One region of the Massilimicrobiota sp. An105 genome, then DNA from elsewhere that is predicted to be linked to it. Evidence: a T-box and tRNA genes for the amino acid it is inferred to sense, from the RefSeq annotation. Region 1 holds a T-box; the other holds one or more tRNA genes.
What was found. A T-box is a leader RNA that pairs with one kind of tRNA and senses whether it is charged. The one in region 1 lies ahead of trpS (tryptophan--tRNA ligase), so its partner is inferred to be a tRNA-Trp.
Positions count from the first base shown of each region.

Region 2: it has a tRNA-Trp gene. The T-box ahead of trpS (tryptophan--tRNA ligase) is inferred to sense a tRNA for this amino acid. The anticodon was not compared.

Region 1 is NZ_NFLY01000017.1:780-24,243, forward strand. It holds gene B5E48_RS06280 (ROK family protein) at 1-629, opposite strand, end outside; gene B5E48_RS06285 (metallophosphoesterase) at 687-1,919, opposite strand; gene B5E48_RS06290 (PTS sugar transporter subunit IIB) at 1,972-2,271, opposite strand; gene B5E48_RS06295 (DUF4125 family protein) at 2,331-2,942, opposite strand; gene B5E48_RS06300 (DUF4037 domain-containing protein) at 2,946-4,694, opposite strand; gene pflA (pyruvate formate-lyase-activating protein) at 4,734-5,480, opposite strand; gene B5E48_RS06310 (hypothetical protein) at 5,707-5,979, opposite strand; gene B5E48_RS06315 (hypothetical protein) at 5,981-6,196, opposite strand; gene B5E48_RS13585 (hypothetical protein) at 6,431-6,607, opposite strand; gene B5E48_RS06320 (chromate transporter) at 6,717-7,277, opposite strand; gene B5E48_RS06325 (chromate transporter) at 7,274-7,834, opposite strand; gene grcA3 (autonomous glycyl radical cofactor GrcA3) at 8,098-8,340, opposite strand; gene B5E48_RS06335 (hypothetical protein) at 8,355-8,561, opposite strand; gene pflB (formate C-acetyltransferase) at 8,579-10,651, opposite strand; gene B5E48_RS06345 (PTS sugar transporter subunit IIB) at 10,869-11,216, opposite strand; gene B5E48_RS06350 (FtsW/RodA/SpoVE family cell cycle protein) at 11,297-12,505, shown strand; gene B5E48_RS06355 (RluA family pseudouridine synthase) at 12,499-13,320, opposite strand; gene B5E48_RS06360 (NAD kinase) at 13,317-14,093, opposite strand; gene B5E48_RS06365 (CYTH domain-containing protein) at 14,174-14,746, shown strand; gene B5E48_RS06370 (copper homeostasis protein CutC) at 14,753-15,493, opposite strand; gene B5E48_RS06375 (glycosylasparaginase) at 15,504-16,457, opposite strand; gene B5E48_RS06380 (putative bifunctional diguanylate cyclase/phosphodiesterase) at 16,460-18,010, opposite strand; gene B5E48_RS06385 (cache domain-containing protein) at 18,011-18,700, opposite strand; gene spx (transcriptional regulator Spx) at 18,850-19,305, opposite strand; T-box leader at 19,409-19,608, shown strand; gene trpS (tryptophan--tRNA ligase) at 19,644-20,633, shown strand; gene B5E48_RS06400 (hypothetical protein) at 20,673-21,230, opposite strand; gene B5E48_RS06405 (AfsR/SARP family transcriptional regulator) at 21,383-22,567, opposite strand; gene fba (class II fructose-1,6-bisphosphate aldolase) at 22,826-23,464, opposite strand, start outside.
Region 2 is NZ_NFLY01000008.1:33,001-43,992, forward strand. It holds gene pheS (phenylalanine--tRNA ligase subunit alpha) at 1-478, shown strand, start outside; gene pheT (phenylalanine--tRNA ligase subunit beta) at 483-2,873, shown strand; gene B5E48_RS03445 (threonine/serine exporter family protein) at 3,121-3,576, opposite strand; gene B5E48_RS03450 (threonine/serine exporter family protein) at 3,578-4,330, opposite strand; gene B5E48_RS03455 (nucleotidyltransferase) at 4,358-5,518, opposite strand; gene B5E48_RS03460 (YceD family protein) at 5,665-6,186, shown strand; gene rpmF (50S ribosomal protein L32) at 6,199-6,366, shown strand; gene B5E48_RS03470 (GNAT family N-acetyltransferase) at 6,453-6,977, opposite strand; gene B5E48_RS03475 (hypothetical protein) at 6,980-7,345, opposite strand; tRNA gene B5E48_RS03480 (tRNA-Glu) at 7,445-7,520, shown strand; tRNA gene B5E48_RS03485 (tRNA-Trp) at 7,524-7,597, shown strand; gene B5E48_RS03490 (MurR/RpiR family transcriptional regulator) at 7,965-8,798, shown strand; gene B5E48_RS03495 (pyridoxamine 5'-phosphate oxidase family protein) at 9,184-9,693, shown strand; gene B5E48_RS03500 (MerR family transcriptional regulator) at 9,832-10,689, opposite strand; gene B5E48_RS03505 (DUF3795 domain-containing protein) at 10,851-10,992, shown strand, end outside.

The DNA.
Region 1 (23,464 bases):
TACCATGCTTCTAAATCCCATGCAGGGTGATCTTCAGGTAATTCACTTCCCTTTATTCCCCATCTTTCTTCAATGGCTGGTCCTGCTGCTAAACCTTCAAAGCAAGTTCCATGATATGGACATTTTCCTTTATAAGTATCGTCTTCTCTTTGTTCTAGAATCATGTGTCCCATTTCTGGATGTAGTAAACCATGAACAAGGTTTCCTTCCACAATGGCTCCTCCACCAATTCCAGTTCCGATTGTTAAATATAAAGCACTATCTAATCCTTTGGCTGCACCAAAGTATGCTTCACCAAGTGCTGCACCATTCACATCTGTATCAAAACCAATTGGCAAATCTGGATAATGTTCCTGCAAAGCTCCTACAATATTATAGTTTGTCCATCCTGGTTTAGGTGTTGTTGTAATATATCCATATGTTGGACTCTTTAAATCAGGATCAATAGGTCCAAAACATCCTAATCCTAAAGCTTCAATGTCCTTTCCATCAAAAAATTTAAAAATATTTTCAACTGTTTCTTGTGGTGTTGTTGTTGGAAAAGAATCTCTTTCTAAAACATTTCCATTTTCATCTCCAATCGCAACAACAAACTTTGTTCCACCGGCTTCAATTGCACCTAATCTCATTTTTCTTCCTCCTTATTATCTTCTTTTATTTTATCACAACTTGTTTCTAGTCAAAAGTTATTTCTTCATTGTAAGTGATAATTGTAATGACTGTGAAGATTCTGTTTCCTTTAACATACTTTCTAAATACTGTTGATAAAAACTTAAATCTTCATTTTGTAAATATTGATAACCATCGCTAGAGCGAAGTTCATCTACATATTGATTGATGTTACCAGTAAAATAGTAACGATTGGCTTTCACTAATACATCTTGAATCGCTGTTCTTTTTTGAGTATCTGATATTCCCTGTAAAGATTTACCGAATTTATTTGCAGAAACTGTATCAAAATACTCATCTGCATTGACTGAAATTGATAATGACTGGGTATGATAGTTCATTTGATCCTGATTCAATTCAATAATGCCATATTGAAGTGGAGCATCCAATAATGATGAAGACGCAATATCATAGATTCCTTGAATCGTTTTAATATTTTGACAATGTATATGTCCACTTAATACAAATGGAACATGATATTGAGAAAACAGTTTTGCAATCTTCTCATGATCATTAATGGTATATCCATTATTTAACAATTCATTGTGAATCGCTAAATTATGATGCATCGCAACGAGTGGCGTTTTGCCATCTTTTTGAATATCCTGAAGCTGCTTTTCTAACCATTGCATAGTTGAATCTGTAAAAAATCCACTTGCTCCTAGCGTCATTTCTGTTTGTTCATGTGCATTCGAATCCATCATCAACAAGGCAAAATCAGGATTCAAATCAATACGATAACTCAAAGATTCATCATGTTTCGAAGTTGCCAGATGATAACCTAGATTTTGATAAATATCCTGAAAATCCTTAGCATTAATATTATCCACATCAAAATAATCATCTTGACCATAACCTTTTGTATAGATATTATCAATATCATGATTTCCTGGTATAACAGCAACCTGAATGTTCTTTTCTCTTAATTGTTCTAGTTTTTGAGCCAATTTCTGATGACTGCCTTTTTCCCCATTAAAGCTTAAATCACCTGTCAAAACAACAAGATCAGGCTTTTCCTGGATAACCGCCTGTACAAAAGCCTCCACAATCTCATCGCCATAAGTGACCATCTTGCCATCACCATATAACATGGAATCTTCAAACCATTCACAATCCTGATAATAATCCTTTAAAAAATAATGTATATCACTTGCGACAATGATTTTTAAATCTTCTTTTTCACTTAATGTTTTTGATTGACATCCCATCAGACAAAGACAAAAAATAAGACAATAAATAATCTTTTTCATAACACATCTAAAAAGAATGGATAGCTAAGCTATTCATTCTTGATTATTCCTATTATTTTTGACAAGCATCATATGCCATATCAAAAATCTTTTGTGCATTGAAATTCTTAAAATCATCATCGCTAATTAAAATGACTGGTTTATCAGGGTTGTCTGCTTTGATTTTTTCATATGATCCTTTTAATTGAGGTTCTACAAGAATAACATCAGCAAGATTACTTGAATATTCTACTGCATGTTCTGAAGCAGACCAAACTGTTGCGTCAACTCTCTTTCTTGAAGCAGCATCTTTTAATTTTGAAGCAAACAAAGTAGATGTTACACCAGCCAAACAACACAATAAGATTTTCATGATTATATTCCTCCTTTTTAGTTCCCTACTATTATTTTATCACATTTTGATATTGACTTCTATTTCTTTTCACTATCCATTATAAATTTATTTGCATCTTCTAAAGAGGCATAGCCATAAGCTTTCACTGTATTCATTAATATTTTTTCAATTAAATTAACATTTTTTTGAACCATATCCAAAACCATTTGACCATATAAATATAATGTTTCATCACTATAAGTCATTAATTCACCTCTTAAATAAGTTTCAAATGAGGTATCATCTTTTTCATCTTCCAAAGAATGAGTGAAACGGGCTTGAGATAATAAATAAGGATATTGATCATTCATATCTTCACGCATGGATACTTCAATATCACATAAAGCATTAATAAAGTCTTTCTTTTGTTGATCAACAGCAGGTAACTGATCTCGAATCGTATCAAAATATTCTGGATCCGTACTTTCCATCATATAGGCATATTTTTCCATGACTGGATTTCTCCCTATTTGTTGAGCTAGTTTTAAATCTTGTAGACAAGCTTTTTGAACATTTTGATAAAAAGCTTCAAACTGACTTTTTCTTTGTAGATAAAATGTTTCAAAATCATCCTGACAGCTGGCACGGCCATCAATATGATGAACCTGTTGAAAAAAATCCCATTCTAATTGTACAATTTCATCAACCATTTTCTATCCCTCCATAACATGTTTCATGCGTATACAATCATCTTGAATATGTGACATGACTTCCAGTGTGTGATTGTCTAAAAAATCATCATCACTTGTCGATAAGCCCTGTCGATGAAGTTCACCAATGACTAACTGACATATTTTTTCAATCAACACAACTTTTTGATCATCAGTATTAATAATATTGTTCTTTTGAGGCCAATGTTGCTTTTGAGATGGCAATTGAACCAATTGTAAAAGCAGTGGTGTGACTGCCTGTAAACATGTACAATCTTTTAATCCATAATAACTCCATTTATAATAAGGCTTATATTTTTTATTCAGTAAATAGAGAAGAGATAATGTCTGATCTATAAACTCATTCAATGCCAGTGTCGCAGCAACTTCATCTTCTCTTTGCATACATCTGGCATAATTATATTGACCAGATTGTGCCATTTTAGCTAAACAACGGGCTATTTTTTTAATACGGATATCTTCTGGATAATAACTTAAATATTGTCTGATTTGACTCACTTGACCATAATTGTCCTCAAAAATACGTCCATTTGTACAAGCTAAAAGAGCATTTTCATCAGCATATAACCAATCATCTAAAGTTTGTGGTATTTGTCTTAAAAACTGTTTAAAAAAGCTTTCAGTTTCAAAAACACCGACTCTTCCATTTCCATGAGCTGAGGTTAATCTTTGAATACCCATGAATTCTTGTGGTAGCTTTTGATAACTGGCCTGTATCTGTTTATAATACTGCTGATAAATATCATGAGGAAGCAAAATACAAAAACCAGGTCCAAAATCATGGTCATGAGAAATCTCATCATCGTACCCCAGACAATCTGATCCCATCCCGAATAATCCAATCGCCATATATGGTTTGATTTCTGAAAACTCTTCTTCTATCATGTTTCTGCCATATCGTTGATAAAAAGCTTCACACAAATCTAAACCTTTGATTGTCTTCATTTCTTTTTGAATTCTGTCGATATTCTTTTGAATTGTCTGATAATCTTTATTTTGTCCATAGACACTTTCTATTAAATGTAAGACACGCTGATAAATATCTAAAGCTTTTGCATAGTCTTTTTGCATATAATGGCTTTGCGCTAAAGTCGCTAATGAAGCAAAGTAGTGTGGATCATGATGTCCATATTGTTGAAAAAGAGAGATCGCCTGATGTAGACATTTTTGAGCTTTATCATTTTGATTGATACTGAGATACATTTGTGAAAGATTTGTATAAGTAATAGCTTCTTCAATTCTATAATCATCCAGTTGTTCAACAATCGCCAATGCTTTCTTTTGCATGTCAATAGCTTGCTGATAATCACCCATTTCCTGATATAACAGGCTTAAATTATTATAAAAGGCACTATAAAGTTCATCTTGTGGTTCTAATTCATGATGATAAATCTTTTCTGTCTTTTGATAAAGCGATAAAGCTTCCTGATATTTTCCCTGTACACGGTAAAAAGTCGCTATATTGATATATGATGTAGCACCATCAATCGTTTCTTCAAGTCCACACATGTCAAGAATTTTAAATATCTGTAAAGCAATCTGATTCCCAGATTGAAACTGTGAAGTAACACGAAAGTAACCTATCATTTCATTAAGCAAAAACAAAATCGTTGCATTATCCTGTCTTTGAACAGCAAGATTGACTTGTTCAACTAAAAAAGCATAAGCTTCATCCAATTCATTATTGGCATACATTTCATCTAATTGTTTCTGTAATTCCTGTATAGTCATGAATATTCTCCTTTAAAAATAAATAGACACAGGGGGTGTCTATTTATGATTGAGTGCATCTTTCATACCTTTTAAAACAACTTCTCTTGCTGTGACGGCATCTTTTTTATCTAATGGTGGAATACCTTCCAATGGATAATCAATACCTAAGTTCTTATATTTAGCAACACCCATAGTGTGATATGGTAAAACATCTAGAGCTTTGACATGTTTAAGGGTTGCGATAAATTGACCTAAACGATATAAATATTCATCATTTTGTGTAATTGTTGGAACAACAACATGTCTGATCCATAAATCAATACCCTTATCATCTACATATTTAGCAAATTTCAATATCATATCATTAGGTTGTGCAGTTAACTTTTTGTGTTCTTCAGGATCAATATGTTTAATATCTAACATAATTAAATTTGTTGAAGCTAACAAACGATCTAATTTCTTTAAATATTCAGGATTTTTATGAAAAGTAATCCCTGACGTATCTAGACATGTGTGAATATTTTCTTCACGACATCTTTCAAATAATTCTATCAGGAAATCTAATTGCATCATGGGTTCTCCACCTGTACAAGTGATTCCCCCGTTTTTATAAAACTCTTTCTTTGTATTAAATTCTTTGAGAATTTCATCAACTGTCATCTGTGTTCCCGTATTTGGTTTCCATGTATCAGGGTTATGACAGTATAAACAACGCATTGGACAACCTTGAAAAAAGACTACAAAACGGATTCCAGGACCATCAACAGTTCCACAACTTTCTAAAGAATGAATATATCCTTTCATTATCTCACCAACTTTCTTTATTATTTTAACATATTTTCTATAAAATATCATTTCATATGTTTTATTTTTCAAACAAAAAGTAACAAAATGTAACATTATCGTAAGCGTAGAATAAAATTTGTTAACTTAAACAATGATAATATAACTACTTTTAAACATGTAAATAATATACTCATCATTATCAGTTAAAAAAATAATATTTAATTCTATTAAATAGGATTAAATATTATTTCAATTTTACTGATGAGTTTAAATAAGCAATATCTTCAATAACAACAATCTTATTATCTTCAAAAATAATATATAGTATTTCTAAATTTCTATTTGGTATTTTTACAACTCTACAATTTTTATTACTAACTCCATGACGATTATATAGTGGATACATATATGGAAATTTTTCGATATTGTCTTTTATATGTTCCAATATATCAGATATAACTATATGATTTTCCTGAGCAAATATAAATATACTTTCATTATATTTGATATTATACATACTATAATCCTTCTTTTTTTAATATAGCAATCATTTCTTCATGAGTATAACTTTTTCTCTTATCTAATACAATTTCTTCTGCCTCTTTTACATGCTTTTTTATATATTCATTAGATTTATAATAATCGATTAATTCATTTAAAATATTCTTTGGAACTATGCAAACGTCATTTAAACTTGGAAAATCTTTTATATCTATTTTTTGATTTAAATCCATTACAATCACTCCTTTTTTTAATTATACCATTTATATACCAAATTTAAAACATTCTTATCCATATATTATATTTATAAGGGTAGGTCAAATGACCCACCCATTATTTCCAAACAGAATAGATAGCATCTCATTGATTCTATTAATATGTTGGTTATCTAATAAAACAAAGAAATTATTTTCGAAACGATCAACACAGAATATCATGACATATAAGATTTCTAGCCTTGTTAATACTTAGGTATTATCTTCGCTATCATATTTTACGATAATGGCAGAGCCAACTAAAGGATTTTGGAATGCATTACTTTCCAAATCTAATACATTAAATGTGATAGAAAATCTTTTTAGTAAAAACTCATTATCAACAATTATTTCAAACTTATAATCTTTAAAACCATACATATGAAGCATAAGTAATCATACCACCTATTAAATTCCTCATTGTTTCATAATCAATAATTTCCTTTTCATAAGGTAGACTTCAAAACATTTTTTAGTCCACTTAAAGATAAAATTTTCTTTACAATATCAAATATTCAATCAGTTTCATCATACCACATAATATCATCACATATATAGGATCCATCTTTTTATACTGTAATAAAATCATTCCAATTGCAAATATAATCATCATATCAATGCGCATAGATGATAAAGTATGGACTGTATTTTCTCCAAAAAAAGCACTGACTAATATAGACACACCCGCAGTTGCAATCATCGCAACAACAGCTGGTCTTAACGTTTCTAATATACCTTGTAACATTGATAATTTTCTATATTTTAAATAGAAATAAGCTAACAAAGAAACAATGATGCATGATGGGAGTATACATCCAATGGTTGCAAATATAGCTCCCCATATACCAGCAATTTTTTGACCAACAAATGTAGCAGAATTAATCGCAATAGGACCAGGTGTCATTTGAGAAATTGTGACCAAATCAGTAAACTCACTCAGTGATAACCAATGATGTAATGTCACCACCTGATTTTGAATCAATGGCAAGGCTGCATATCCACCACCAAAACTAAACAATCCCACCTGTAAAAAGCTCAAAAAAAGTTCCAGCAAAATCATACATGATCACTTCCTTTATGATAAAACGTTCTGACAATCCCTATAGCAATACAAATCAATATCACATAAATCACATTGACATTAAAGAAACATGTGACAACAAATGCAATCATCATAATAGCATTGTTCATCCAACTCTTTGTTTTGATAAGATCTTTTGACATATCATAAACAACAGAACAAATCACTGCACCTACACCTGCCTGCATTCCATCCAATATCAATTTAACATAAATATTGGATTGAAATATTTCATAAAACACAGAAATGGCAGATATAATGATAAAAGGAGGAATAACTGTTCCTAATATAGAAACCAGTAATCCTGGTATATCTGCTATTTTATATCCAACCACAATGGCTCCATTCACCGCAATAGCTCCTGGTGATGATTGTGCTATAGCCACTAAATCTAACATTTCATCTTGATCAATCCAATGAAGTGTATCCACAAACTTCTTTTTCATCAATGTCACAATGACATATCCTCCACCAAAAGTAAAGGCACTTAAATAAAGTGTAGATACAAATAATTGTATTAATTTATTATTCTTCATCCCATCACTTCTTTCTTGAACTTCATTAAAACAAACAATCCGTTTGTTTTTCTATAACTTGTAAATATAAGAATCAGCTCATTACAATAAATGATTTTTTATTCATTATATATAATTTTCATAAATAATCATTTTCCTATGTCTATTGACATCATAGAAATTTGTTTTATTGATGCAATTCAAAAATCCCACTAAAAATAAGTCTCCTTCGTTCTTTTATAACATCAAAAAAGGTGCTTAACTCAGCACCTTTTTCATCCTCATTACATTGCTTCGTGGAATGTACGAGAAATAACATCATCTTGTTGTTCTTTTGTTAATTTAACAAAGTTAACAGCATATCCAGAAACACGAATAGTTAATTGTGGATATTTTTCAGGATGTTTTTGAGCATCAAGTAATGTATCTCTGTTTAAAACATTAACATTTAAATGATGTCCTCCTTTTGAAGCATAAGCATCTAACATTCCAACTAAATTTTCAACTTGTTGTTCACTTGCAGCCATGATTTTCTCCTCCTTTAAAATTCATCATCGTCATCCATTGGTAAATTTGGAATCTTACAAGCAGTATCACCACTATCACAATCCATCTTTGACACAACAGTGACTTCTTCCATTTCAATATGAGCATCTTCATTCACTTTAACATTAACATGTCCTGAACCAGAGCTCATGCGACCATCTAACATTTTGACTAGTTCATCAATTTCTTTTTGAGTAGCCATGTTTTCACTTCTTTCTATTAATCAAGATTTCCGTTTTTAATTGATTCGATATCTAAGTCACCAGCGAAAACTTGATCATCTTTTCCTAAAGCACCAGGGATGACAGTAAATGTATTTGAAATACCATCTTGTGCATCTTTGAATGGTAATTTAGCAACTGATGATAATGAAGAAATAGCACCATGAGAATCTCTACCATGCATTGGGTTAGCACCTGGAGCAAATGGTTGACCAGCTTTTCTACCATCAGGAGTATTACCTGTAGCTTTACCATATACAACGTTAGAAGTAATTGTTAAGATTGAAGTTGTAGGATAAGAATTTCTATAAGTATGATGAGAACGTACCATTGCCATGAAAGTTTCAACTAACCAAGTTGCAATTTCATCAACTCTGTCATCATCGTTACCATATTTAGGGAAATCTCCTTCTACTTCGTAATCAACAACAACACCATCTTCATCTCTAATACATTTAACTTTAGCATATTTAATAGCTGATAAAGAGTCAGCAACGACTGATAATCCAGCAATACCTGTTGCGAAATAACGTTTAACTTCTCTATCATGTAATGCCATTTGAATTCTTTCATAAGCATATTTATCATGCATGTAATGAATGATATTTAATGCGTTAACATATACACCAGCTAACCAAGACATCATATCTACAAATTTAGCTTTAACATCTTCGTAATCTAAGTAATCACCTTCAACTGGTCTATATTTTGGTCCAACTTGTTTCTTAGTTTTTTCATCTACACCACCGTTGATAGCGTATAATAAACATTTAGCTAAGTTAGCACGTGCACCAAAGAATTGCATTTCTTTTCCAACTCTCATTGAAGATACACAACATGCAATCGCATAGTCGTCACCATGAGTTACTCTCATTAAGTCATCGTTTTCATATTGAATTGATGAAGTTTCAATTGAAGTTTTTGCACAGAATGCTTTAAAGTTTTCTGGTAAACGAGTTGACCATAAAACTGTCATATTTGGTTCAGGAGCTGTTCCTAAGTTAGATAATGTATGTAAATATCTAAATGAAGTCTTAGTAACCATATGACGTCCGTCAACACCAACACCACCGATTGATTCAGTTACCCAAGTTGGATCTCCTGCGAAAATTGAGTTATATTCTGGAGTTCTTGCGAATTTAACAATTCTTAATTTCATAATGAAATGATCAATAAATTCTTGGACTTCTTCTTCAGTGAATAATCCTTTCTTTAAATCTCTTTCTACATAGATATCAATGAATGTAGAAGTACGTCCTAAAGACATTGCTGCACCATTTTGTTCTTTAACTGCACCTAAATATCCAAAGTATAACCATTGAATAGCTTCTTGGCAGTTAGTTGCTGGTTTAGAAATATCAAAACCATATTTTGCAGCCATTTCTTTTAATTCACTTAAAGCTCTAATTTGTTCACTTAATTCTTCACGTAATTGAATAACTTTAGAAGTCATTCTCTTTTCAGTTGTCGCAAATTGATTTTTCTTATCTTCAATTAATTTATCTACACCATAAAGTGCAACTCTACGGTAGTCACCAATAATACGTCCACGTCCATACCCATCTGGTAAACCAGTGATAATATGTGAAGAACGACAAGCTCTAATTTCTGGAGTATAAACATCAAATACACCTTGGTTATGTGTTTTTCTGTATTCTCTGAAAATATAAGAAACTTCTGGATCTACTTTATATCCATTTGTTTCACAAGCTTGTTCAGCAATACGGATACCACCAAATGGTTGTAAAGATCTTTTGAAAGGTTTATCAGTTTGAACACCAACAATTTTTTCTTTAGATCTGTCTAAATAACCAGCATCATGTGAAGTTAATGTTGATACAACTTTTGTATCCATATCTAAAACTCCACCAGCTTCTCTTTCTTGCTTAGTTAAATCCATAACTTGTGCCCATAAATCTTTTGTGTTTTGAGTAGGACCAGCCAAGAAAGAATCATCACCATCATATGGTGTGTAGTTTAATTGAATGAAATCTCTTAAATTCACTTCCTTGTTCCATTTCCCTGCTTGGAAACCATCCCAAGCATCATTCCATTTTTCTTTAAATGTCATTTTCTAAACCCCCTGTTTGTTTATTTCTCATTCATTATAGCACTAATATACTATTGAAACAATAAAATAACTTGTTTTTTTTCGCAATTTTCTGCCATAAAATGAGTCGCTGGAACTTGACAACTACAATATAACAGATTCTTTTTTTTAATGCTATTTATATGCTTCAAAAAATGATTTTTTTTACAAAATCTTTACAAAAAAAAAGATATACAGGTTATCCTATATATCTCTTCATATCAGCTTCTATATTTTCTGACTGTCTCCCAAAAATCATTGATAAACTGTCTTTTCCTTCAACAATTCCACTTGCTCCTAAAGATCTGATTTTTTCAATATCGACAAGCTGTTGATTATCCAATACAACTGTAACTTTAGAAGCACTGCTACGTACTTCTTTAATATTGTTTTTCCCACCAAGGGCTTGTAATAATTCTTCAATTGGTAATGTTGATTTCATTTCCTGATCTAAACGTTTATTCTTAATAAAATGAATAAATCCAAAATAAAGTAAAATCAAAGCCAAAATAATCGCAATCACAACAAAAATATATTCAACATCCATATTTTCACATCCTTTTTTAATTGAAGTATTTCTTTTTTATAGTATACTATAAGAAGATAAAAAAAGAAAGGAGCAATGTCATGGAACAAATCAAAAAACTCTGTCGTGAACAACCATTGATTTGTATCATTTGTATTCTGGCATTGATTAGCTGTTTTGCTATTTTAAGTGCTACGCCTATGATTTCTAATAAAGTTGGAAATCCTGAAACATTATGGTTAAAACAAGGCGCTTTTTATATAATTTCTGCAGTTATGGTTTTTATTATATATAAAATAGGGAAAGATCAGATTTATGATAAAATCTGGATCATCTATTGGATATTGATGGTTCTCTTAATTATTTTGGCTATCGAGCATTTCATTTATACAAGATTATGGCCTGGTCATCATATTATTCCTCTGGTCAATACGGCTGGGGGTGCAACCTCATGGTTTAACTTTCCTTTTTTAAGTATACAACCATCAGAATTTATGAAAATTGCCATCGTTATCGCCTTAGCGAGAATCACAAAAGAGCATAATGATTATTATCTCATTCATACAACAGAGACAGAAATCAAATATATCTGGAAATGTATGAAAGTCGTCATTCCCCCTGCTTTACTTGTTTTACTTCAAAATGATACGGGTGTTGTTTTGATTTTATTAGTTGGTGCTGCTTTTGTTATTTTTTCCAGTGGTCTTAGAAAGCAATGGTTCATTTTTGGTTTTGGCTTGATTGGTATTATACTGTTGATAGGATCCTATCTCTTTGTTTATCAACCTGAGATTTTTGAAAAGTTTTTAAGTTCCCATCAAGTTGATCGTTTTTATGGATGGCTTGATCCTGAAGGCACATACAACAAAGAAGGATATCAATTGTTTAATTCTTTACTTTCTTATGGAAGTGCCGGATGGTTTGGACATGGTTTCCAATCTGTCATTAAAGTCTTCCCAGAAGCGCAGACCGATTTTATCTTTGCTGTTATTTTAACAAATTATGGTTTTGTTGGTGGTTTGATTACCGTTGGGGCTATTGTTGCTTTTGATATCATCATTTTAAAGATTGGGCTTGATTCTACCAATCAGCAAGATAAGTTCATGACCATCGGTATCATTGGCATGCTGTTGTTTCAGCAGATATGGAATATGGGTATGATTTTAGGTCTATTACCTATTACAGGTATTACATTGCCATTTATTTCTTATGGTGGGTCTTCACTTTTATCTTACATGATTGCAGTTGCATTATTTATTGATATCAATACTCAAAATAATATTATGAAAAACAGATCTGTGATTCAATAACAGACCTGTTTTTTTGTTATAACAATCTTTTGTTTTGTAACTGGATGTACAAATCCAACCATATAACTATCTAAATCAAAATTGCCCTGACCATCACCATATAGACTATCACCAATCAAAGGATGATTGATAGCTGCCATATGAACTCTAATCTGATGTGTTCTCCCTGTTTCAAGTTTCATTTCTAATAGGGTTCTATCATGTTTTATAGCTTTGACAGTATAGTGCGTACAAGATTCTTTCCCACGTTTATCAATCATACGTTTCATTTGGAATTCTTCTTTATAAATAGGCAAACGAATGGTTCCACCCGCTTTGACTATCCCTTTAACATGAGCACGATAACGTCTATCAATATGCTGGAGATCTTTCATGATTTTATCATGAATATAACGATATTTTGCAACAATCATTAATCCGCTGGTATCTTTATCTAAACGATTAACAAGATGAATAGTTGAATTCAAATGAATTTGCTGATAATAAAAAGTTAAAGCATTCGCTAAAGTATAATAGGGATGCTGACGAGTTGGAATCGAAGGCAAACCCTTAGGCTTATCAACAACCAATAAATAATCATCTTCATAGACAATCTTTAATGGTATTTCAACTGGTACCATATGATTGTCTTCTGGTGGATAAATAATGGTCAGGGTTTCGCCAGCCTGCAATAGATATCGAACTGTCTGATGTTTTCCATCTACCAGAATTTCTCCCTTCATTTTAATAGCTTTGATTGCTTTTTGACTGATTCCATGACGTAAAAGAAACTCACCAATAACACAAGGTTCATCTATAATCCAATATTGTTTCATGAATTCAGATATGCCCTTTTTAAACGCTGTGTAAAAGACACATTTCTATATTGTAAAAAACGTGCTTTTTTGGAAGACATTTTGACACAGATACAATCCTTATCTTTTAAATCAATAACCAGATGATCAACGCCAAGAATAGCCCCTTGATAACTTTGTGACTGAAAACGAATTGTATGTGATTGATCAAGAATCAAAGAAGAGCCTAGTGAGCGATAAGCATTATGGTGAATACCTGCAATTTCACTTAACTGCATCAATCCTGTACAAGTATGAATAACAGCGCCTCCTAAAGATTTATTATAGGCTGTTGACCCTACTGGGGTTGATACACATAGACCATTTCCTCTAAAAGTTTCAAAATATTCATCATTAATATAAACATCCATAACCTGAGAACGACGATTATTTTCAATTCTCACTTCATTTAAAGCAAAATATGTTCCTTCTAAGCAAGACACTTCCAACAAATGACGTTCATAAATACGATGCTGTCCATTTTTAATATCCAAAACAAGCCGTAGATATTCATCACGCTGATAATCAGTTAAAAATCCTAGCGTTCCTGTATGAATTCCAATGAAAGCAACACGATCAATTGCATCTATATATTTATGCACACTATAAAGCATTGTTCCATCGCCACCTACGCTAATCACGATATCTGGTTCTTTTTCATTATATGTCAAAAACGTATTTAACTGTTCTTTTAATTTTTCACTGAGTGTGATAGATTCCTGATCTTGTTTACATACAATTGCATATGTTTTCATAACTTCACCACCTATGATTTATATTATATAAAAATTGCAATAGAATGCAATACAAGATAAAATAAGGTGAGGTGATTTCAATGCAACAATTAGAAATAGAATATAAAATTCTTTTAACTCAAGATATTTTCCATCAAATTCTTCATGATTATCAAAACAAAATAACAAAAGATTATATCCAAATCAACGATTATTTCACTCACCCTATTTTATCTCAAAAAAAATATATGTTACGTATTCGTACTAAAAACAATCAGTACGAACTCACTTTAAAAAGACCTTATCAAAATCATCGTTTAGAAACCAATCTGTCTTTAACAGAAACAGAAAAAAATTTATTTTTGCAATATCGTTTAAAAAATGAAATTACGGATATTTTAGAAAATGATGGCATTAAGATCAATGAATTACAACATCCCTTTTCATTAACAACCCATCGTTATGATATTCAATTACCTGAAGGTGTTTTATCTTTAGATGAAAATACTTATTTAGATCAACATGATTATGAACTAGAATTTGAAGTCAATGATGAAACCCAAGGATTCTCACAATTTTTAAAAATCATTGAGCCTTATCATTTACACTATCAACACAATTGTCCAAGTAAAGTTGCACGTGCTTTTGAAGCATATAAAAACAGTCATAAGTGACTGTTTTTATAATTGCTGAAGTATGTTTTCAACTAATTTTTGACTGACGATTTCATAATCTTTTTCATGTGGAGCAGGCGCATAAGCAAAAGAAACATCTTTTGCTATCGTTGAAGCATCTTCAACCCAATCTTTACAGGAACTATGTACCTGTTGCACTTTTGTTTTCTGTAAGATTTCTAAAACATTTGAAGCATTCACACCACTACCAACTAAGATTTCTATATCTTGTCCATAACGCTGTTGAAGCTTTTCTAAAAGTTCAAGAGCATCTATCGCTTTTGCTTTTAAACCACTTGTTAAAAGACGATCAACACCTAATTGAATCAATATTTCAATAGCCTGAAAAGGATCATCCACACAGTCAAAAGCACGATGAAAAACAGCTTCCTTATGATAGGCATGGATGAGCTCAACAAATTCTTGAGTACGTTTTTCATCAATATGTCCTGATGCATCTAAAAATCCAAATGCCAAGCCATCTGCTCCATTTTCTAACATGATCTTTGCATCCTGTTTCATCACTTCATATTCTTCTTCATCATAACAAAAACCAGCACCCCTAGGGCGAATCATTGTTATGACTTTTAAACCTGTATTTTGCTTTGTCATTTTCAATGTAGCCAATGTAGGTGTCAGACCACCTAATGATAAAGCACTATTCAATTCAATGCGTGTTGCTCCAGCTTTCCATGCCGCTAAAGCATCACTATAACTCCCACAACAAATTTCTACTATTGGTTTCATACAATCTCCTCTACTTTTCTTTCAATGGGGCCATGCGTGTTTGCATATATTCATCAAGCCATTGTTGACTGGCGGGTTGATAGGTACAATGATTTCCTTCTCTTTGCACCAGATAAACAGTTGGTTTTAAATGTGGTAAACAAACGACAAAAGAAAATGCTTCAATATTACTTGCTACACCAAATTCTCCATCTTTATTCATAGCCACAACAGATAAATCCCCTGCATGCCCTCGTCTTTTGATTAACTTTTGTTCAAGTTCAAAAACAGCTTTTTCACAAGCTTTTTGCGGATGCATTCCCTGTGCCATGAGTCTGACGATTTCATAAGAAATACATCCCTTCATTAAATCTTCACCTAAGCCTGTCGCTGAAGCTCCTCCAATTTGTGAATCCACATAAAAACCTGAACCTATAATAGGTGAATCGCCAACTCGCCCTTTTTTCTTCATAAACAATCCACTCGTTGATGTCGCTGCTGTCATCTTACCTGAATCATCTAAACACACCATCCCAACTGTATCATGACCAGCATATGGCTGGAGTTTTGATTGCTCTTCTTTGATGCGATTTTTATAATGAATCTTAGCACGATCCGTAAGCATATTCTTTCTTTCAAAACCTTCCTGACTGGCAAAACTTTCAGCCCCTTGACCAACCAGCATGCAATTGACTGTTTCATGCGATAAACGTCTGGCAATTGATATAGGATTTGCAAAATCTTGAAGAGAAGCCACTGCTCCAACACTTAAAGTATCTCCATTCATGTATGCTGCATCTAATTCTACTTCCATGGCTTCATTAGGTAATCCACCATATCCCACTGACTTATAATAAGGAAAATCTTCCACTTCTTTAATAGCTATTTCAATAGCATCACCAGCATCACCTTGACTATCTAATATTTTTTCAGCTTTTTCAATCCCTTCCTTAGCCATACGCCAAGTTGCAATAATCCCCCACATGTTTATCTCCTTTCTTTCATATATCGTATTTCAAATTCTTGTTGACTTATAGGTTTATCATAATAATAACCCTGTCCATAATGACAACCAAGTGACTTTACAAAATCATGATATTCTTTTGTTTCTATTCCTTCAACAACTGTAGAAATAGATAAAATTTTTGTCAATTTAATAATTTCTTCCAAAATAATTTGAGCTTTCTTATTTTTTCCATCTAATATTTCTTGTAAAAATATTCTGTCTATCTTTAATTCATCAATATCGATCTTTCCTAAAATATTTAAAGATGAATAACCACTTCCAAAATCATCCATTGAAACTTTAAATCCTATTTGATGTAGCTGTTCTATCTTTTCATTGACTGCATCTACATTATTAATGACCAAATCTTCTAATATTTCTAAAGTCAGCAAATGAGCTGGTACTTGATACTTTTGAACAATCGCATTTAATCGTTCGACATAATCAGATTCATAGAACAATAATTTAGATTGATTGACAGAAATACCGATAGGCTCTATACCTTGATCCATCCATTTTCTAATTTGTAGACACGCCTGTTCAAACATATACATATCTAATTTCATACAAAAGCCACTTTTTTCAAAAATAGGAATAAATTGATTAGGATACAATTGCTGGTTATCTTGTGTGATCCAACGGACTAAAGCTTCACTACTTTGTAATTGACCAGTTTCCATATCAACTTTTGGCTGCAAATATAATTGAAATTCTCCATCTTTTAAAGCCTGTTCCATATGACTTTCAATATGATTATCCATTATTTCCTGTTTATGTAATTCAATATCATAAAACCAAATATTAGAAAGTAGCGTTTCCTTTGATTTTGCTAAAGCAAACATAACTCTGACCATTAAATCTTCAAAACAATTATCCACAATCAGTTCTTCACTTGATATCGCCACACCACAATGAATCTTCAAATGATAATTTGTGTGTAATAAATCCATATATTCAATAATCTCTTCCATCATTTGATTAAGGCGTGTCAATAAAACGGATTCCTCTGTTTCACATAGAAAAACATAAAATTGATCTGCTGTATCTCGGCAAAAAAATTCTCCATCATGTAGATTGTTTTCAATCACTTTCTTTTCATGACATAACAACTGATCTCCCAAATCATGACCAAAAATTTCATTAAAAAACTTAAATTGATGAATATTTAAAACAGCCACACTACAACACTTATTATCCATAAAGTATCGTTCACCCAAAGTCATAAAATAAGAAAAATTATACGCTCCTGTTAAATGATCAAAATAAGCGACTTTCTGTAACTCACGATTGTTTTTTAAAATAATACGATAACCATAAATCAACAATCCTACAACTAACAATATGATACTTAAAAATATCAAACCTACCATTCTCATATTCCTATCAGCAAACAAGTGAGAATTTTCCAACATATTAACACATAAAAGGTTCCAATCTTTTAATCCAATAGGTTTTAATAGAGCATGATATTGTGCATTTTCATATTCAAATGAAAATGTTATATCTTGATGATCTTTTAAATGTTCTTTCATTTACTGATAATCTTGTTTTTGCAAAAAAGGTTGTTGAAATATTGAAGTCTGATGAAAAATATCATATTGAGAGTTGACTAAAACTTGACCAGATTCATCAACAAGATAAGCATATGTATCCCCACCTAAAATACCACTTCCTTGCCCAGCATCCATCAGCAATTCTACTGTTTGTGTAGCGATTAAAGCTCCCACAATCTGTTTGTTTTGATAAACTGGGATTCCATAAGCATAAATCATTTCATGAGTTAATTGACTTTGAAAAATATCAGATACAGTACGTTGATCAGCCAAAGCATCATAAACAACACTTTGAATTTCTTCTTGAAAATCTGTTAGAGGCTTATTGACCAATATCTCTTGATTTAAATTGGCAACAACTCCCCTTTCATCCAAATCAAAATACATCATCGTTATAAAATCATTTTGTTCATTAGTTTCTTCTAAAACCTGTGGAAATTCTTGATTGTTTGTTATATTTTCCAGCTGTAAAACACTAGCAAAAGAATCTAAAAATTGAAAATCATTATCTATTTGTTTTTGTATTATATGAATGTATTTATCAACAGTATTATCAACTTGGTCAATCATATTATTTCTGACAATATGATTTAAATAAATACGCAAAAAAATACTCATAGTCAAAAGCAGCACTACAATAACAGAAGAAATTATGATCATTTTTTTCATTTTTTCTCAAGTTCCCCTTTTATCATCATTTTTTCCTCCATTGTTTCTCATTTCTCCATGATATTATATCACTTTCTTGACAACTATAAAACATTCTCTCACAAAATAAAAATCGCCTCTATCTCAGTATAGAAACGACTCATTATCTTTTATTCACAACCATCATCACATTTATGGTCCTGATAATATTGTTCCTTAATATCAGTAAATTGTGGACAGAAGTCACTATTATTACATTCTTGTAAACGACGCAGTTCACGAGGAATAAAAGCACGAATTTCTTCAGCATTATAACCGACCTGAAAACGTCTTTCATCAATAATAATAGGTCTTTTTAAAATAGATGGATTTTCTTGAATAAAATGAATTAATTCATTAATAGACATATCATCTAAATCTATTTTATTTTCTTTAATAATCTTTGATCTTTTAGAAATAATGTCATCTGTTCCATTTTCACTTCTTTCTAAAAGTTCTTTTAACTCAGTTTCACGTAATAATGTAGAAAAAATATTTTTTTCAACATAAGGAATCTGATGTTCTTTCAGCCATGCTTTGACTTTTCTACATGAAGCACAACTTGGTGCTGTATAAATTCTAATCATTACATCATCTCCTCTTGTTTACTCATTATACATCATTTTCAACAATTATGAAATTATTTTTTATGATTCTATTGATTTTACATCTTTGTCGTTCTATAATGACTTTACAGCAATGAAAGAATGGAGTAGTTATCTATTCATGTTAAGAAAGCTTGTGGGTGATGCAAACAAGCCATGAACGATAATGAATTGGGATTCTGGAGCTAAAAATGGCATGAGTCATTTTTCGTGAGTCGCGTTAAGACAAGAGTGCATATCGATGATATGAATAAAGGTGGTACCGCGTATTTATACGTCCTTTTTTAAGGACGTTTTTTATTTTAAAGGAGGTCGTTATGATGAAAAGAATGTTAAGTGGAATTAAACCAACTGGTCGTGTGACTTTAGGTAATTATATTGGAGCTATCAAACCTTTTGTTTCTTATCAGGATGAATATGAAATGTTTATTTTTATTGCTAATCTTCATTCTATGACTATTTATCAAAAGCCTGCAGATTTACGTAAAAATACAAAAGATTTAATTGCATTGTATATTGCTGCTGGATTAGATCCTGAAAAAGTGACTTTATTTTTACAGTCTGATGTTTTAGAACATGCTCAACTTGGTTGGTATTTAGGATGTATGGTGTCTATGGGAGAACTTTCACGTATGACACAATACAAAGATAAGAAAGCCAAAAACGAAGTCATTGGTGCTGGTATATTTAATTATCCTTCATTAATGAATGCGGATATTTTAATGTATGATCCTGATTTTGTACCGGTTGGTGAAGATCAGAAACAACACGTAGAATTATGTCGTGATATTGCCGAAAGATTTAATTCACGTTATAGCGAAACTTTCAAAATTCCAGAACCATTAGTGACTAAAGTAGGTGGACGTATCATGGATTTACAAAATCCTACAAAGAAGATGTCCAAATCCGATGAACTAGGAAAAGGAACCATTTATATCTTAGACGATATCAATATTTCTAAAAAGAAAATCAAATCTGCCGTGACGGATAGCGATGGTCATATTCATTATGATCCCGAAAATAAACCAGGTATTTCTAATTTGTTGGAAATTTATTCAATATTAGCAAATCGTCCTATTGAAGATCTTGAAAAACAATATGATGGTAAAGGATATGGAGAATTTAAAAATGATTTAGCTGAAGTTTTAGGAGAAGAACTTGAAAAGATACAAAATCGTTATCATGAAATTATGAGTGGTTCTTATTTAGATGATATTTTAGAAGAAGGTGCCAAGAAAGCACGCATCATTGCAAGAAAAAAACTAGCCAAAGTGGAAAGAAAAATTGGAATTACAATTAAAAAGAAATAAAACAGAAAGCAAACTTCTTATGAATATGAAGTTTGCTTTTTAACCTTTTTGAACCAATTCTTTATACAATAATTCATGCAAGGATGTATATCCTTTTTCAATCTTATGTTTTAAAGCCAAATATTTTTCACTGGGATTTTCTCCCTCAATATGAAATTGTTGGCATATTTCCAAAAAGACATCATAACGGACCACAAAAATCTCATCAATAACTTCTTCTAGACACATTTTCTTTAAACGCTCATTTCTTGTTAAACCAAATTCTTTATCATAAGCTTCATCTTTGATCTGATATTGAAAAAAAGTTATCGGTTCTTGTTTTAATATGTCATTAATCTGTTGTCTTTGTTGCCATGAAAAAGTTCCTCTACGTACAATTGTATGATTTTTAATATCCACAACAAAGCAATAATGACCATCACCAACAATAAAAATACCATCTGTTCCACTGAATTGATAAAATTTCGCATATAAAAAATCATGTAACTGTTTTGTTGAAACATGATAAAGAGGTGCATTTTCTATTTCTTCATAAGAATCATCATCCTGCCACTCATATGGTTCTAATAATTCTTCATCATCATAAACAAAATTCACTAACAAAATATTCAACCCCCCTGTAATGTATCATATGTTTATTATACCTAAAAAGACCATTCTATAATCATCATAAAAAGAAAAAGACTCACTGTTGCAGTAAGTCTAAAATGGGTATGTCAATATATGTTGTTTCATTTATTTGTCACGCTTTATTGCTTTGGCATGATTTCTCCAACCATGAAATCAATCGTTAATGTTGTATGATTCAATGAATATTTTATTTTACGTAAAACTCTATTCATAACACTTTTGGCATCGTCATTATGACATGCAGGCAAAAGAACAACAAACTGATTCACATTTAACCTGGATACAACATCACCAATACGAAGTCCATTGAGTAAAGCATCCTGTACTTTCGTCATCATTCTTTCAATGGCTTTTTGGGAATGTTGATCCTCAATCTGTGAATGATCAAGAATTGTGATTAAACATAACTGAGAACAAATTCCCAATCTTCCCATCATTCTTGATTGCATAGTATATATTTCTCTAAATGTTCCATATTCACAAAGAAAAGCACCATAAGCTTCATCACGTGAAAGTTCCTGTTGAATTTCCATAATATCTAAATCTTCATCATGACTTTCTTTTTTAATCATTTCATATAATTTCAGCATTGATTCAGATGGTTTAACACCCAAAGTCTGATACAATAAATCAGTTGTTGCTTTATATATCTCTTTTGCTTTTTTATACTGCTGTTGAAAATATAAAGAACGAATCCAGATTTCATAAATAGACTCTTCTAAATTATCAATCTCAATAGCACATTTAGCTATTGTTTCCATCTTCTCATAATCCTGTTTATCTTCCAACAGTTTTGCATATTCAACAACCTTATCCATATAAAGTGAATGGTAATAAACACGTTTAGATAAAGTATTATGATCTTCTTTAATTTCTACCAAATACTTCCCTGTATATTCATTAAGAAACTTTTCAAAATATTCTGGTTTTGAAGAATCTCTTAAATATTTTTCATACTTTTCAAATTCAACTGTATCTATTCTTAAATGATATGCCGAATTAATCGCATACGATCCTTTTCCAGTTATAATAAAGTCTGTAAATCCAAACTCTTTTTTTAATAAGGCTCTTAATCTATATATTAAATTTTTTAATGCTCCTATAGGATTATCAACATCATCTAAATACCATAACATTTCAATCAGTTCATTAGAAGGCACTGTTCGCTGATAATGAGATAGGAGATAAGCAAATAATTTCACAAGTTTTTCAGATTTCATCGTGTCACTATCAATTGTGCAATTATGATATGAAAACGAAAATTTACGAAACATTGTTATATTAACATAATCGTTCATTGACATATAACCACGCTCCCTATATAATCTGTGTTTTCATTTTTATTTTAATAGTTTTCTTTAAATTTGACAAGAATTTTAGAATATAATAACATAATTCAAACAAGCGCTTACACATTTAACAAAGTTGATGTCTTTTTTTGTTATTTTTTCTATGAAATGTTCTAAAAAATAATCACTTTTACATATAATCAAAGATGAATGAATATGTATTTTTATACAGAAAAAAGCCAACTCAATGAGTTGACTTTGCTTCACATGAAATTAAGCTTTACCAATGCATCCGAATAATTCCATTTTTTCTTTAACACAAGTTTTAATAGCTTCAGCACCTGGAGCTAATAATTTACGAGGATCGAATCCTTTACCTTCTAAATCTTTACCAGCTTCAATATATTTACGAGTAGCTTCTTGGAAATATAATTGACATTCAGTATTAACGTTGATTTTAGAAACTCCTAATGAGATAGCTTTTTTAATCATATCAGCAGGAATTCCTGTACCACCATGTAATACTAATGGTAAAGTTCCTGTTTCTTGTTGAATAGCATCTAATGCATCAAAATCTAAACCTTCCCAGTTAGCAGGATATTTACCATGAATGTTTCCAATACCTGCTGCTAAGAAATCTACACCTAAATCAGCAATCATTTTACATTCTTTAGGGTCAGCAACTTCACCTTTACCGACAACTCCGTCTTCTTCTCCACCAATTGAACCAACTTCTGCTTCAACTGATACACCTTTTGAATGACATAAAGCTACGATTTCTTTTGTTTTTTCAATGTTTTCTTCGATTCCATAATGAGAACCATCAAACATAATTGAAGAGAAACCAGCTTCTAATGCAGCTTTAGCTCCTTCATAACTACCATGATCTAAGTGTAAAGCAACTGGTACAGT
Region 2 (10,992 bases), on a different contig from region 1:
AATCAAAGTTATTTGTCCAGGAAAAACATATCGCCGTGATGACGATGATGCAACACATTCGCATCAGTTCAGTCAATGTGAAGGATTGGTTATTGATAAAAATATTACTATGGCTGATTTAAAAGGAACATTGGAATTATTTGCGAAAAAGATGTTTGGTGAAAAACGTGAAATTCGTTTAAGACCTTCATATTTCCCATTTACAGAACCAAGTGTTGAAGTTGATATTTCATGCTATAACTGTAATGGAAAAGGATGTTCAATGTGTAAAAATACAGGTTGGATTGAAATTTTAGGTGCTGGTATGGTGAATCCTAAAGTTTTAGAAATGTGTGGATTTGATAGCCAGGTTTATCAGGGATTTGCATTTGGTATTGGATTAGAACGTGTGGCTATGTTGAAATATGGTATTGATAATATTAGAGATTTTTATAGTGGTGATTTAAGATTCTTAAATCAATTTGTAAGAAAGGATTAGACATATGGAAGCAAGTTTAAAATTATTAAATCAATATGTAAAAGTTGATGATTTTTCAGCTCAGGAAATTGCTGATCAATTGACATCTATAGGTCATGAAGTTGAAGGAATGCATGTCTTTGCAAGAGGTGATAAACTTGTTGTTGGATATGTAAAAGAAAAGGTTCCTCATCCTGATAGTGACCATTTAAATATTTGTCAAGTAGAAGTAGGAAATGGAGTCACTCAACAGATTGTTTGTGGAGCTCCTAATGTTGCTGCTGGGCAAAAAGTGATTGTGGCTTTACCAGGATGTGATTTAGGTGATGGTTTTAAAATTAAAGAAGCCAAAATACGTGGTATAGAATCAAACGGTATGATTTGTTCCATTGCTGAACTTGGAATTGATCAAAGATTATTACGTGAACAAGATAAAGCAGGAATTCATGTTTTAGATGCTGATGCTCCAGTTGGTGAAGAGGCTTTAAAATATATGGGGTATGATGATACTGTTTTAGATATTGGTTTAACACCAAATCGTGCTGATTGTATGGCAATGATTGCTTTGGCTTATGAAGTCGGAGCATTGTTAAAAAGAGATGTTCATGTTCCAGAAATGAAAACTTTAAATGAATTAGAAAGCGATATTGAAATTGATGTACAAACAGATTTATGTCCATGTTTTGGGGCTAAATTAGTCAAAGGGGTGATAACAAAGGAGTCACCTGAATGGTTAAGAACATTTTTAATGGCAAGTGGTATTAAGCCAATTAATAATATTGTAGATATTTCTAACTTTGTGATGTTAGAAACAGGACAACCTATTCATATGTATGATTATGATAAGTTAAAAGAAAAACGTTTTGTTATTAAGACTGGATTCCATCAAAAAGCAACATTATTAGATGGTAAAGAATATGAAATCTTACCTGAAGATATTATTGTTTCTACTGATCAGGGAATTGGATGTGTTGCTGGTGTCATGGGTGGTGATGACACAAAGATTGATGAAAATACAGTGAATATTGTCATTGAAGCTGCAACATTCCATGGAGCTACTTTAAGAAATACAGCACGTCGTTTAAATTTATTAACAGATGCTTCTCAACACTATATCAAAGGAGCTATTGATACAGCAAATACACCTCGTGTTCTAAATCGTTGTGCTGCTTTACTTGAAGAATTGGCTGATGCTAAAGAAATTTATCAAACAGTCATGACTGATTATGAAATGGCAGAAAAAGTGATTACATTGACAACATCACGCGTCAATGGATTACTAGGAACAACAATTTCAACTGAAGATATTGAAGATATATTAACAAGATTACATTTTACATATACATTAGATAATGAAACATTTACTGTTCATGTTCCATCATATCGTAATGATATGTCAATGGATGCGGATGTCATTGAAGAAATTGCAAGAATGTATGGTTATGATCATATTCCATCTACATTACCATTAATGGAAATGACAAAAGGGGCTTTAACACCTGTTCAAAGTCATACAAAAGCAATAAGACATTTATTAACAGATTTAGGATTACATGAAGTTATAACATATACGTTGACTTCACCATCTATGGTGGATGATTTTAATCTTTTCCATAAAGATGATCATATTGCTTTAATGTTGCCAATCGGTGAAGAAAGAAGTGTAACAAGAAAATCATTAATTCCATCTTTATTACAGGCAATCAATTATAATACAGCTCATTCTCAAAAAGATGTTATGATTTATGAAATTTCTAATACTTATTCTCAAGGTCATGAAATTCAAAATTTAGCTATTGCATGCACAGGTATGTATCATGATGTGACATGGCAACAAATTCAACAAAAAGCTGATTTCTATTTAGTTAAGGGATTTGTGGAAACAATTTTAAAGAAATTAGGAATTAAAGAATCACGTTATACATTAAAACGTGTTGAAGAAGATAATCAAAATTTCCATCCTGGAAGAAGTGGATATTTAATGATGGGTAATGACATTGTTGGTGTTATTGGTGAAATTCATCCTCGCCTTGCGAAAAAATACGATGTCAAAGATGTTTATGTTGCAGAATTAAATCTATCTGTTTTATTAAATTTAAAGAAACCAGCAATTAAATTTACAGATATTCCACAATATCCTTCAGTAACAAGAGATATTGCTTTGGTTATGGATCAAGATATTCCTGTTAATGATGTTGTACGCTCTATTTGTAAAGCAGGTCAACGTTTCATTGTTGATACAAAGATTTTTGATATTTATGAAGGGGAACGTATTGAAAGTGGTAAAAAGTCTGTTGCTATTGCGTTAACATTCCAGGATGCTTCAAAAACATTGGATGATGCAACAATTAATGCAACTATGGAACAAATTTTAAATGTTGTTTCTAAAGAATATGGAGCACATTTAAGAGTTTAAATGCAATGCTTTGAGTTCTCTTTATGCGGTTTATACTGTTATTTGAAGAACGGATTGAAAACGAACTGATGAAGGCTTACTTTAGAAGTTAAAAGTTTTCAAACTATCATGATTGATTATAAATGGAGATGATTTTGTTCATCTCCTTTTTTATTTATTATATAATGATATGATTTTATGAATGTGTATAAAATAAAAAGTCATAATACATAGATGCTCATCATCTTAGCATTATAACTTCTTTTATTTATCCCATATCAATAAAATTCTTTGTTTTGATTCTTTTATAAACTTGAAATGCTGTAGAGGAAATTAAAATAGCTAAAGCTAGTGAAAGACTGGTTCCTAAAGTGGATAAAAAGCTTTTCATAAAAAGATCATTCATCCCTTGTACAGCATACAGCATTGTATAGTAAATACCACTACCAGGAACTAATGGAAAGCAACCGATAACAATAAAAATGGTAGCAGGGGCTTTGAAAAACCTAGCAAAACATTCAGCAAGCAATGATACGCAAAGCATTGCAATAAAACTTTGTAGGAAAATATTGTTGAGTGAAGCAGTTGCTAAATAAATAAACCATCCTAGCGCACCAATAAGAGATCCTGTTAAAGAAAATCGAATATTTTTCTGTATTCTAAATATAAAAGTAAAACCAAAGCAGCCTATAAAAGCTGATAAACACTGTATAAACCCTTCCATTTTAAACTCCTTGTAAAACCATCATCATAATCCCTACACCAATAGCAATGCTGGCAGCTATTAAAATAGCTTCAATCATACGAGATAATCCAGAAACAAAGTCACCGCCAATAATATCCCTTAGACTATTTGTAATAGCAATACCAGGAACAAGAATCATTAAAGTTCCTGTAATCACTGCCTGTTGATTAGTAATGAAATTTATTTTTTGTGCAATAATAGCAATACTGGCTAAAACCATACTTGCTAGAATTGTACGAACAATTCCATTAACATCAAGCTTTTCTAAAAGATATATAAAGTAGTATAAAATAAACCCAATAAAAGCAGAAACAATCATTTCATTGATATGTCCACCAAAAAATGCACAGAACATGGCTGCGGATACAATATAACCAATAAGTATGAGACGATAATTCAATCTTTCGGATTCAATTATCTCAATTTGATTTTTGATTTCATCTAGAGATAATTCTTGATTACTGATTTGTCTGACTAAGCAATTGAGTTCATATAAATGATCCAGATGAGTATGATTACTACGTGATCGCCTGGATGATTGATAGGGTGTTCCATCATGCAAAGTTAATGATAAAGTAAAATATGATGGGATTGCGAAAACTTCAATATCAGTAAAGCCAAATCCTTCACACATTCTTTTTAAAGATTCTTCTACACGGTATATTTCTGCACCATGTTTTAATAACAATTGTCCAATTTTATTGATTTGTTGTAAAATGTCTAAATCGTTCATTTTTTCACCCCACAGATAATTGTTATATCATAAATCTCGTGATTGAATCAATGGAATATGTGAAAATTCTTCTTGAATAAGTGCTTGTGGGTGAGAAGATAAAAGTGAAAGTAAACGTGTTGCTTTCAGTTCTATTTCTAAAGCAGGGTGATGATATTTTGGCAGGTTGGTAATTAAAGAATAAGGACATGTTTTTTTAATAGTAGATAAATATTGTCTTCCCTTTTGATTCATAGCTAAGACTCTTAAATAATCGACATGCATGGCATTATGAATATCATTTTTTGTGTTCTTCATTAAAATATGAATAAGCATACGCGAAATACGTGGACGTGTATAACGTTTAGAGGATAACTGATTGATGAATTCTTCCATTGATGAACAAGATTGGATATGTTTATATAATAAATTTTCTAAACCTTCATCGACCATATGATAGCTTTTTAGTTCCTGTAAACTGGATGTACAAATTTGATATTGTAAATATGGAAAAAAATCTTCAAGTTGAAAAAGATCACAATGATGATAAAGATCGGCATGAGGCAAGGAATGAGAAAAATCTTGCTTATTTCTTATAGCATTTCTGATAGCTGATGCACTGGCAATGGTTTGAAGATTTAATCCATGATAAGCATTTGTTCTTGGAAAACAATGAGGAGTTATAGGATATTGATGGAAAATAATTTCTTTGACATAACTGAGTCCTAATAAATCATTGGGTGTTTTAATTTCTTTATTCATAATGTATTGAAGTGCCTGATTGCAGGCATCAGCATAGCGTAATCCTTTTTTCATAGCTTTTTGAACATATTCATTATAGACATCTTGATGTTGAAAAATGGCTTGAGCGATATCAACAAAAGTTGAAATACGACCATCTTCACTACCAAAACATATATCAGTGACCCCTATAGCTGCTAATAAATCTATAGCTCCTTTTGCAAAATAGTCAGCACTTTGGCAAGTATAAACAAAAGGTAATTCAATCACTAAATCTACACCAAATTCGATTGCTAACTGACTGCGTTTCCATTTATCAATAATAGCTGGTTCACCTCTTTGTACAAATGATGACGACATAATCGCAATTGTATAATCAAATTGTGCCAGAGACTTTGCTTTTTGGATATGATAAATGTGTCCATTATGAAAAGGATTATATTCAACAATTAATCCTAATATTCTCATGGCTTTCACCTCCAAGGGATAGTTTAACATAGTTTAGGAAATAAACATAGTTTTACTTGAAAAGAGTGGAAATATTCAATGAAATATTTAAATTTAGATTGACATATTTCTTACTTTTATATATAATGGGCTATGCGATGTAAAGGGTGATTTTTTTGAAATGGAATTTACAATGGATTATTAAACAAAAAGATGGTTGTTTTCATTTCGATGAAAAATTAAGTTTTCCATCAGAAATGTTCCATAATTTATCCCAAATTAATGGTTTAAAGGATGTTCATGTTCAAGGACAGGGACGTTTAGACACAAAAAATCATCAATTATACGTTGATTTCCAAATAGATGGAGAAATGATTTTACCATGTGCCATATCATTGGAAGATGTGGATTATCCTTTCCATATTGAATCAAATGTTATTTTTGCTTTTTATAAACCACAAGATGATGAAGAGGTTATAGAAGTTAAGAAAAACATTGTTGATTTAACACCTGTCATTTTCCAGGAGATTATGCTGGAAGTTCCAATGAGAGTTGTTAAGGAAGGTGTTTCTTTAAAGACTCAAGGTCATGGCTGGAAAGTATTAAGTGAAGAGGATGAAAAACATGATGAGGATTATATTGATCCTCGTTTAGCGAAGCTTAAAGATTATTTTAAGGATAAGGAATAAGGAGGTGTACCTATGGCAGTACCACAAAGAAGAGTTTCAAAAACAAGAAGAAACAAAAGAAGAACACATGACAAGTTAACAGTACCAAGTGTCGTTGTTTGCCCAGAATGTGGAGAATATAAATTATCTCATAGAGTATGCAAACATTGCGGAACTTACAACGGACAAAAAGTGTTATAAAAACTGCCCCTTATTTCAAGGGCTTTTTTTATGAATAAATGAAAATAAGAGAATAGCGATTTAGCTGTTCTCTTATTTTTTGAAAATTATTTTCGTTGATGAATAAAATTTTGCGGTAACAGTTCATAAAAAATAGCTGAATGCATTTCTCCTTGAGGCTCTTTCCAATAATTATATTGAATATCATATTTTTGAAAACCTATTTTTTCATAAACATGTTGCGCACGAAGATTATTCAAATCTGTACTTAAAACTATTTTGGGTACACCTTTTTGAAAGAGTTCATGAATGAATAATGTGAGTATGGTATGACCTAAACCTTGATTTTGCATATTTATTTCACATATTTTAATACCAATTTCAACTGCGTCATGACAAGGAAAAAAGCACATCTCCCCAATGGGGCAATCTTTATATTCGATAATAAGACGATGCTTATGATTTTTGATTTCTTCTTGGAGCTGGTGCTTAACTTTTTGAACGGTCGTATTGATACCTTCTGGAAATCCAGCATGAGCCATTATTTTTCCGTCATTCCACCATTTTGTAAGAATTGTTGCATCATTTTCTTTTGCATCACGAATGAGTATATTTTTATAAAGAATTTTCATTATTATCTTTTTCTTCTACGATTTTTTCTTGTCGCTTGAAATCCTTCTTCTCTTTCTCTATAATTTAAAAAACTTCCTAGATCATAAACATCATAATCTTTCTTTAATAGTTTTTTACAGGCTTTTTCACTGAGTGCCTTGTTAATGGCATATAAATAATATTTCATGTTTTTATTAGGATATGATTCTTCAAATCTATCTAATAAACGAAAAGGAAAACATTCTGCATCAGCAATATGTAATTCATCATAGTCTTTTAATTCATCTAAACATATAATTGTGATTTTATCAGGATTTTTTTCATATTGACGAAATCCTTCATTAATATCTATTTTCTTAATTTCTACTTTTTTTCCAAAACCAAACATTTTATTTCCTCCAATACTTATCTATAATATCACTATTTCTTTATTTTTTCTATTGCTTTTCTATATTTTATATGTTATTATTACAAAGCAAAATCAATTGGCCTGTTGGAGAAACGGTTAACTCACATGCCTTTCACGCATGCATTCACGGGTTCGAATCCCGTACAGGTCACCATATAGGGGCGTGGTTCAATGGTAGAGCATCGGTCTCCAAAACCGTGGACGCGGGTTCGATTCCTGCCGCCCCTGCCATCAGTAAGTTAGAGCGATTGATCGCTCTTTTTTCTTATTCAAATATATTATTTACGACAAAAGTCATCTCATTGAGATAAATAGTAATTGGGTGGCTTTTTATTCAATGAAATCTATATATGATTAATGTAAAAAATATTTGATAATTTTGTTATTATTTATAGAGATTTCATCTTTTTAATTGACTTGCAATATCATTTCTCAAATAGAAGTATTTACTCTAACAGGAAATAAACGAGAAATTAAAAAGTATGGTATAATATTTTTATAAAATATAGAAATAGTTATTTTCATGAAATAATCAATGTATCATAAACATGAGTTTTATAAACAATAAATTGAAAATAGAAGAGGAAAGTGATGCTTTATGAGTCTGATTTTAGAAAAAATAGCACAAGATTATAAATTGAATGATAATGATTTATATTTAGCTCAATATATTATTGATCATAGTGATGAAGTGATTCATCTGTCTACGCATCAACTTGCTAAAAATACATACACCAGTGCAACAGCTGTTGTAAGATTCGTAAAAAAACTTGGTTTTGTAAGTTATAATGATTTTAAAATTCATATTCATTCTTTTTTAAATCAATATTATTTGAAAGATATGGAAATTTTATCTCATGAAAGCTTATTTTCAATTAAGGAGAAGTTGTCTGAAATTGAAGTGGGTATTATGAATCAGACAAAGCATATGCTTTCAGTAGATACTTTAAAAGAAGTTATGTTCCATATTTCGCAGAATCAATATATTGATATTATTGCTAATGATACAAATGCCTGCATTGGTGAATATGCTAGTCATTTATTGTTGAGTACAGGAAAAATAACAACGGTTTACCAAAACAGGGATAAACAGTTATGGCTGAGTTTGAATGTGGATTCTCATCATACAGTCATTATGATAAGTAAAAATGGCAAAAATGAACATCTTTTAAATATTGCTGATATTTTGATCGAAAGAAAAATTCCTTTTATTATCATTACAAGTCATAAAGAAAATCCTCTTTCAAAAAAGCAGGCTATTTTGTTACATGGTATGGTTCATGATGAATTTGAAAGCTTAAAGGATATGGTCTTTTATATTTCTTTAAAGTATATTTTTGATCTGATATACAGTATTATCATTTCAGACAATTTACAACAAGCTAAAGAAGTGGATCAGCTTTATGGGTCGCTATTTGATAAGAAGGTGTAATCAAACAGATTATAAGCAGCTCTGACTGCTTTTTTTTGTTACAATGTAACATTTTTAAAAGGATTTGATTATCAATTTTGTAGCAATATTCCATAATCATTTCTGTGTATTGTATAATTATAAAAACAATGTATGATAAATATGTCAACAGTTTTATGAAAAGGAGAAATTATACATGGTTTTAAGAAAGAATTTTTATGGGGTGGGACCTTAGATGCATATCAGTTTAAATATGTTATTGTGGAAACGTCAAAAGGGTTAAGTATTGCTGATGTAATGATGGTTAAAGCATAGAGTGTATCCTGAGAAACTATTATTTAGATTATGTAGAAATTGAGTTTTATTATCGCTGTAAAGAAGCTATTAAGTCAAATGGAGAAGTATTATGAGAAGAAAAGATCGAGAAATAACAGATTTTAATGAAATCATGAATATTATCAATAAGTGTGATGTGTGTCGTTTGGCATTATTTGATGAAGATTATCCTTATATCGTCCCATTGAATTTTGGTGTAGATAAAGAAGATGATCAATTGTATTTGTATTTTCATTGTGCTAATCAAGGAAAAAAATTAGACTTGATTAAACAAAACAATAAGGCTACTTTTGAAATGGATTGTGAACATAATATTATTCTTTATGATGAAAGAATGTCATGTACAATGGGATATGCAAGTGTAATTGGTCATGGAGAAATTGAATTCGTAGAAGATGAGGATAAATTTGAAGCATTAAAAATATTAATGAAACATTATCATAATGAAGAATTTCAATTTAATACAAATCTTATGAAAGCGACAACAGTTTTTAGATTGAAAGTTTTAGATATGGTAGGAAAAAGAAGAAATAATATCCATCCTGAAGAAAAGACAAAAAGACATATCTCGTTAGAATAAAAGTCTTGATATATGAAATCAAAAATAAAAATATCCTCATATTTTTTGGGTCTCTTAACAAAGTTGTAAATCATTATTTATAAATAAAATGACTTTGATAAAAAAACAATCACTCATATAAAGGTGATTGTTTTCTATTTAGTATTTCTTTTTTAATGTCTTTTTTAATATCTTTAAACCAAAGATATCTTTTTTCTCATTTTTTTCTTTATTTTGATAGACTTCACTGTAATATGCAAAGTTATCTCTAGGATTATCTAAATGATATTTTTTTGCCCAATCTTTAAAATGATTATTAATATAATTATTTAAAGCAACAGGATCATGTTTTTCATGATAAAGTTCAATAAGGTGAAGTGGATCATAGACTGTAATGTTATTTTTTAGAATATAATCAAACATATCAACGACAAGTTTATTATTTAAAATAGAATATGAATATGTATCATTTAATGTCACAATATCTAAATCAATAAAATACTGAAAGAAAACTCCGCCTATTCCATATGCGCCAACACCTGCATGACCTACTGACATAGAACTATACATGGAAATGTTTATTTGTTGTATTTGAGATAAAGGGACAATCACTTCATTATATTTTATATGATCATCATTAAGATAGAGAGTATCATAACCTTTCCATTGATCAAGAGTTTGATTATCAAATGACACTTTCACTCTTCTTCTTTTAATATAATCATTTATTTTTTTGTCTATGTCTTCTAACTTCTTTTTAGAGTTAGAAATAAATTCTTTTTTTGATTCTAGTGCTTCTCTTATAGAGAGTTTGTTGTTGAAAATAAGTTTAATATCATCTATGGATACTTCCATAGAACGTAATAATAAAATTGTTTTTAAAATATTAATATCTTTTTGCATGTAATTTCTATAATTATTTTCATTTCTTTTTGGATGAATAAGACCTTCTTTTTCATAATAGATTAATGATTGTTTTGTGATACCTAACATTTCTTCGACTTCATGTGTTGTCATAGTTTTTTCCTTCCTTTCCAATTTTACTTTACACTATATGCTAGCAATACTGTCAAGATTTTTTTCTATAAAAATTAATACTCTTTTCATTTGTGTGACAATGAACAAGATATTTAAAAATGTGTTATGATATTTTTATAAATGAAATGGAAGTGATTCTTATGAGTTCTAAAGGATTTGGCTATTGTGGATTAGCTTGTGATTATTGTCAGGATAATCCAAATTGTGTTGGCTGCAAAAAGGGAGGCTGTCCTGAAAAGGAAGCTTGTAAAAACTATCAATGCTGTACATCTAAAAATTATA